2 regions of the Virgibacillus proomii genome follow, and region 1 is predicted to be linked to the other one. Evidence: predicted binding sites of a transcription regulator. Region 1 holds the regulator's gene; the other holds the start of a gene.

The links. Region 1 encodes LexA, which represses DNA repair genes until DNA is damaged. Its sites were predicted from a motif close to CGAACATATGTTCG; they were not measured.
Region 2: the regulator LexA is predicted to act here: its motif matches at 1,903-1,916, upstream of BN1066_RS08950 (ImmA/IrrE family metallo-endopeptidase).

Annotation. Positions count from the first base shown of each region.
Region 1 covers NZ_FUFN01000010.1:1,918,119-1,921,545, reverse strand. Annotated here, with positions in the region: gene BN1066_RS16350 (DUF896 domain-containing protein) at 1-36, opposite strand, end outside; gene BN1066_RS16345 (YneB family resolvase-like protein) at 407-1,045, opposite strand; gene lexA (transcriptional repressor LexA) at 1,329-1,952, shown strand; gene BN1066_RS16335 (manganese catalase) at 2,036-2,896, opposite strand; gene iolG (inositol 2-dehydrogenase) at 3,202-3,427, opposite strand, start outside.
Region 2 covers NZ_FUFN01000010.1:192,036-195,462, forward strand. Annotated here, with positions in the region: gene metE (5-methyltetrahydropteroyltriglutamate--homocysteine S-methyltransferase) at 1-1,182, shown strand, start outside; gene BN1066_RS08950 (ImmA/IrrE family metallo-endopeptidase) at 1,426-1,887, opposite strand; gene BN1066_RS08955 (helix-turn-helix domain-containing protein) at 2,127-2,474, opposite strand; gene BN1066_RS08960 (hypothetical protein) at 2,642-2,845, shown strand; gene BN1066_RS08965 (helix-turn-helix transcriptional regulator) at 2,793-3,209, shown strand.

The DNA.
Region 1 (3,427 bases):
CTGATTAATTCGCTCAATTTTTGCTTTTGAAAGCATTGATATTCCTCCCTACTAAATTAGCAATAGCATATGATACTATAATAGTCGTATATTTAAAGGTTTCTGCTAGTAGAGGATGTTCAAAAAACCTAACACATACGTTAGATTTAGATAGGAACCCGAGTACTCTGGGGTGAAGTATGTCTAGCTTTTACCTGAGACCAAGGTTTTTAATTGGCTTGTTTCTAGCACCTCAGGTGATACTGCGTTAATGGAGACTGTCCCTTGAACTTTGCAGGTCTATTTCTCCTCTTTTTGAACATGCACTAGCAAGATCTATTTACAATCATAATCAACAATAAAATAAAATGACAAGAACTAAAATTAAATTCTCATCCATCTATCTTACTGATAATATATGGGATATTCAAGTATTTTGGTATTCTTGATATCTTCGATGTACAGTTGCCTTTGATACTGGATAACCTAATCCAGTCAAAGTAGAGGCGATTTCCGCAAATGTTAAATTATTTTGTCTAAGCCGGATGACTTCTCCTATTGGAAAGTCCTTTCTTTCTCTTCCGGGAGCTTTATGTTGGTTGGAAAGATTTTTACTTGGATCGTATCCTGATTCAATTGCTCTTTTCATTCCACGTTTTATTTTGGCATTATGTATTTTTCGTTGATACTCCTCTACAATTCCAACAATTTGCAGTACCATGGAATCTGCCTCCGATAACTCTAATTTCCCATTATGATAGGAAGTATAGATTGGAATATTTAGTTTATGTAATTGATGAAACAGTGCGATTTTTGTATTTCCTCTCCCTAGTCTTGTTTCATCTTGAATAAGTAAACAATCTGCTTTTTTATCAGAAAATAAATCGAGCAGTTGAAAGATTCCTTCACGTTCAATGCTGTATCCACTCTCCTGCTCTTGAATGCATTCTACTATGGTAAATTGGTGATTCGCTGCTAACTCTATTAACTCCTGCTTTTGCCTTTCAAGTGATGTCTCTTGTGTTTGTTTATCTGTACTCACACGACAGTAGATAACTGCTCTCACTTTCTTAAACTCCTTTTTTACAAATTAACTAATCATAATAGAATAATATAAGAAACCTAATGTAAATGCAAAACCTACAAGATAAAATACATCTGTTTTCGTTAGTTTTTGAAACATGATAATGGCCTCCTTATTCTATAACAGAACTCTTGTTCGCGTGTTTAATCAAAGTATGTCACGAACGTATGATCTTGTCAAGTGTTTTTTCGAACGAATGTTTGCGTAACTTATTTTCTAATGGTAAACTAAGATTAATTAATTCTATGTGCGAGGTGATAGATACATGACTAAACTCTCCAAAAGACAGCAAATGATTTTAGATTATATTAAAGAAGAAGTTATGAATAAAGGTTATCCACCGTCTGTCCGTGAAATTGCGAAAGCAGTTGGCTTAGCGTCGAGTTCAACTGTTCACGGTCACTTAGCAAGGCTTGAAGATAAAGGCTATATCAGAAGAGATCCTACCAAGCCAAGAGCAATTGAAATACTAGATTTAGGTGAAGATGCTTCGATTCACAAGGAAGAAGCACGTTACGTTCCAGTAATTGGAAAAGTTACTGCTGGTTTACCTATTACTGCAGTGGAGAATATTGAAGAATTTTTGCCAATACCAGCAAATAGTTCGAGCCCTGATGATAATCTGTTTGTTTTAGTAATTGAAGGGGAAAGTATGATAGAAGCAGGTATTTTAGATGGCGATATGGTAATTGTGAAGCAACAAAACATTGCTGAAAATGGGGATATCGTCGTTGCCATGACCACGGAAAATGAAGCAACTGTTAAGCGTTTCTTTAAAGAAAAAGATCATTTTCGTCTACAACCTGAAAATTCGATGATGGATCCTTTAATCTATAAAGAAGTTACGATTTTAGGTAAAGTGATAGGCTTATATAGAAATATTCATTAAAAAACTGCCAAAAGGCAGTTTTTTTCTAGGTTAGCTTTCAAATACGAAAAGTAAAAATTTTTTCATTTAACGAAAGCTATGAATTATTTCATATTCGGATCAGGTGAGTCATCCGATGTTCTTAAAGCCCATAAAGGGGTATTATAAATATATTTTGGAGCCGGCTTTAGATGCGGTACTTCTCCAAAAGCAATTGGCTTGTCAATATAATTAAAGTTTCCATACCCGTCCATACTTCTGCCATGTGCCCACCTTCCTGTTGCACTTGCTTCTCCTTGGGAAAAATTGAAAAGTGTATAAGATACTTGCTGCTTTTCTAACTCCCGAGGAAATGTACTTGGTACTACAATGTTTTCCTTCTCTTCTAATTCACAAATCGCTGCGTACCATTGGTTTTGATGCATGGTATCTCTTGCCAATAACCACGAAAGCATATCTCTTACCCCGCGATCATTGGTCATCTCATATAATCGAGCTACTTGGAGGCGTCCTTGTGATTCAGCATTCAAGTTTGCCCTAAAATCAGCTAGTAAATTTCCACTGGCAATGATATAATCTGCTGTCCAGCGGTTTCCAACACTATCTCCTGGCATTGCTCCGAGTCCGGAAACGATCGCATGCTGTGGATTCGATCCACCAAGGATTGCAGCAATAATCGGGTCTTTAGCAGCGTCTTCCAATTCGACATCTGGCGCTCCATCTAATAATCTAGCTATCATTGTTGCAATCATTTCTACGTGTGCGATTTCTTCTGTACCTGTATCCATTAATAAATCCTTGTATTTTCCATTACCACGTATATTCCATCCTTGAAATAAATACTGCATCATTACTGAAATCTCGCCAAACTGTCCCCCGAGTATTTCCTGTAACTTTTTTGCATATACCGGATCTGGTCGCTCTGGTTTAGCATGATACTGTAATTCCTTCACATGATAAAACAAATAACTCACCTACTCTTTGTTTGTTGGTTACGTTACATTAACTAGCCTATGTAGGAAGTAGTTTGTCCTATGTTTCTTTTTATTAAGAGATACCTATTACATTGGTTTGTCCATATCCCAGTTCATTTAAAATTAATTATTGTAATTGTTTAATCCTGCCCTGCTTCAGCTACTTTATAGTAGATAATAATGATAAATGTTTCGTTAGTTTTTATAATAATTTTGAAATAACTTTTTTTGAACTGCATACTAGAGCTTGTTAGACAAATTTTATTATCTATCTATTGTAATGTCTAAACATGATGTTATGTATAAACCTCAAGTATTTCAGACATGGATATAGTTCTATTTTCTTTCCATGATTTATAAGCTGCCATAGCTAGTAATTCAGCTTGATAACTGTCTTCACCGCTACATGAAAGTTCAGCTTTATTATCGATTACATGTGCAAATTCATTTATTTCCGCAATATAAGTATCCCTATACCGTTCAAGAAAAAATAATTTTGGATGATTAATAGAAATAGAATTT
Region 2 (3,427 bases), 1.7 Mb from region 1:
TCCGTTCAAGCAGAATTCGATCAAGCGAATGAAGCAATTAAACAATTAATAAAGACGTATCAATCCAATAATGAGGTAAGAAAAAAAGTAGCCAATTTAACAAGTGATGATACACACCGAACCGTATCATTTGCAGAACGGATTGAAAAGCAAAAGCAACGTTTACAATTGCCGTTACTGCCGACAACGACAATTGGCAGTTTGCCGCAAACGCCTGAAGTGAGAAAAACACGTACCAAATGGAGAAAAGGCGAGATTACGGATCAAGCGTATGAACAGTTTGTGAAGGAGCAAATTAAATGCTGGATCAAAATTCAGGAAAAACTCGATATCGACGTTCTCGTTCATGGTGAATTTGAGCGAAATGACATGGTTGAATACTTTGGGGAAAAATTGAATGGTTTTACTATGACAGAGTTTGGCTGGGTGCAGTCGTATGGCTCACGTTGTGTCAAACCGCCATTGATTTTTGGAGATGTGTCTTGGGATAAACCGATAACAGTAAAGGAGAGCGTTTATGCACAGTCATTAACAAAACGTCCGGTGAAGGGAATGTTAACGGGGCCGGTAACCATTTTAAACTGGTCTTTTGTTCATGATACAACACCACGCTATGAAATTATGAAACAAATTGCTCTAGCATTGCAAAAGGAAGTGGAGGCTTTAGAAGAAAATGGAATTAACATTATTCAGGTAGATGAACCAGCTTTACGTGAAGGGTTGCCGCTTAATCGAACAAAGTGGGATGAATATTTAACAGAATCGTCACTTGCCTTTCGCCTCGCAACGGCAACCGCTAAAGCCGATACACAAATTCATACACATATGTGCTATTCCAATTTTGAAGATATTTTTGATTGTATCGATGATCTTGATGCAGATGTAATTTCAATTGAAACGTCACGGAGTCATGGTGAAATGGTCTCTACCTTTGAAGATAATACGTATCAAAAAGAAATTGGCTTAGGTGTTTATGATATTCATAGTCCACGTATTCCATCTGTTGATGAAATTAAACAAAATATTAATCGTGCATTACAAACGATCGCACCTAACCAATTTTGGATTAACCCAGATTGTGGTTTAAAAACACGAAGAGAAGACGAAACCATTGCCGCATTAAAAGTTATGGTGCAAGCTGCAAAAGAAGTGCGAAATAAACAGTTGGCCTCTCAAAAGTAATCTTGTTGCTAGAATAAAATTTTCGTATAGGGTAGATACGACGACGAAAAATTTTCTATGCAGTATATGTACAGCTGGTCAATTACTACACGAACTAAATTTTTTCTTCATTAACGCATTGGTTAGTACATGACAGTTGGCTCTTCGCTCAAAAGCGTACTCTAAGTAGAGCGGGAGGTAAACGGCCAAAGTGATTATTAACAAACTGCAAATGAAAAGTAAGTCTATTATGTAAGGCTCGTTTCAGATAGAAGCGAGCCATTTGTTGCGATACATTTCTAAACGCTTACAGGCAAACTCGTATTCAACATTAAATAAATTCATCACATACTTTGGGGTTATTTTCGTTTTGATCCGTTGTAACATAAAAGTTGGTATACATAGGTGGTAGCTGAAATAATTAGCTTGCCATTCTTGTAATTCAATAAACGTGGATGGTAAGAATTCTTGCCTTCCAGTATGCCACAGAAAATGAGCAATTTCATGGCTGAATTCTTGCCATTGTACTTGTTCACTGTTTGTCGCTTGTAAGAAAATAAGGCATTTCCCGTTTCGATAAACCGTTTCACTGCTAAATTCCCAATAATAAACGGGAATCTGTAATGCATTGGAGATTTTATCAATAGTTAAATCAGAAGGCTGATTCATATTTAATTTTAATAGTAATTGTTTGACATAGTCCTCTGTACGTGTGTAATGAAACATTAGATCCCCCTAAACGGAATATATGTTCGTTTATTTGTGAAAAATAAATAGTGTACATCAAATACACTATAAGTGCGTATTCAAAAATAAATAATCTGATGTCGCTAGGATCGCAATCTCCTTCGAAAATGGTGGTGTGTCGCTGGCGAAGCATTTTTTTATTACCCCTTGAAAAAGAAAAGCTCTTTTTTGCTTATAAATTCGCCGCGTCATTCTTACCAGACTTTTTGAACATCCTCTTATTTCTCTTCTTCTTTAAAAGCTTCCCATATTCTTTTTAATCTTCGTAGATCTTCTTCTTTACTCTTTGGTAATTCTTTGTACCATCTTTCTAGTGAAGGATCATTACGAAATGCTGTAAATGCTTCTTCTTCTGTGAGCTTAGGATTATCGGATCTGCCTAGTAAATAGTCGGTGGTAACATTTAGTACGGTTGCTAGTTTGTCTAATTCATGATCTTTTATTGGTCTATCTCCGGATTCAATTCGATTCATCACACTGACATTTATGTTCATGCGTTTAGCGAGCTCACGTTGCGTCCAGTTCCTAGCTTCTCTTAATGTAACAATTCGTTTTCCAATTTTCAATGTAGACACCACTTTCTATACTAGCAAATAAATCATAACATGATTGCTAAAAAAGAAACAGGCATTTCTATATTAGCAAGGACACAATTTGACATTTCTGTTTTAGCAATGTAATATAAGAACAAACGTTCTATAGTTAAAATTTGGAATGATTGGAGGAGATGATGATGGCTTACAAACAAGATATAAATAAAAGAATTAATAATGACATTCATTGGGTTGTTAGTGATTATAGAAAGGATAAACGAACAGGAGCACTGTCTCCAGTTATTCGTAGTGAATATGCAGAGCAATTGTTTAAGAAAGGGGCAGGGTTTTGTGAACAAACAACAAATGGAACGGACGTTAAAGGATTATCATTGGATGATTAGAGAAATAAAAAGACAGCAGGATATACTTAATGAAGATATCGGCACAAGAGTTGTTGCTGTTTCTGGTCTTGAGTCCACACTGCCTAAAGCAAAAGGGATAGTCGGTAATCCAGTTGTAAAGGAAGTAATTAGACGAGAGCAGAAAAGTTCGTGGTTAATGAAGTTGGAAAAAAAAGTACTATTTATTCAAGAGCGCTTGCCAGCTGTTGATGAGCCGAGAGAAAAGGCGGTGTTAGAATGTATGTTAGATGGAATGACGATAAGCGCTATCAGTAAACATATGGGGTTATCAAGAAAGCATATTTATTCGATTAGAGATTCTATCATAGACAAAATGTTACAGTTTACACAGTCTTCACAGTAGATGACAGGGAAATCAAACCAATTGTACAATAGAACCAGCAAGATTTGTTAATTGATTAAGCAACGATTACTTGTTAAGAAAATAATATGGAAGTAAGTCTTGTTCGAGAGTGACGTTAAACTAATTATTAAAAAACAGCATAATAGTCAAAGAGCAAAGTCTTAAATTCACCAGAATGGTATTTGAGGCTTTTTTATTATGGAGGGAGACAATATCCG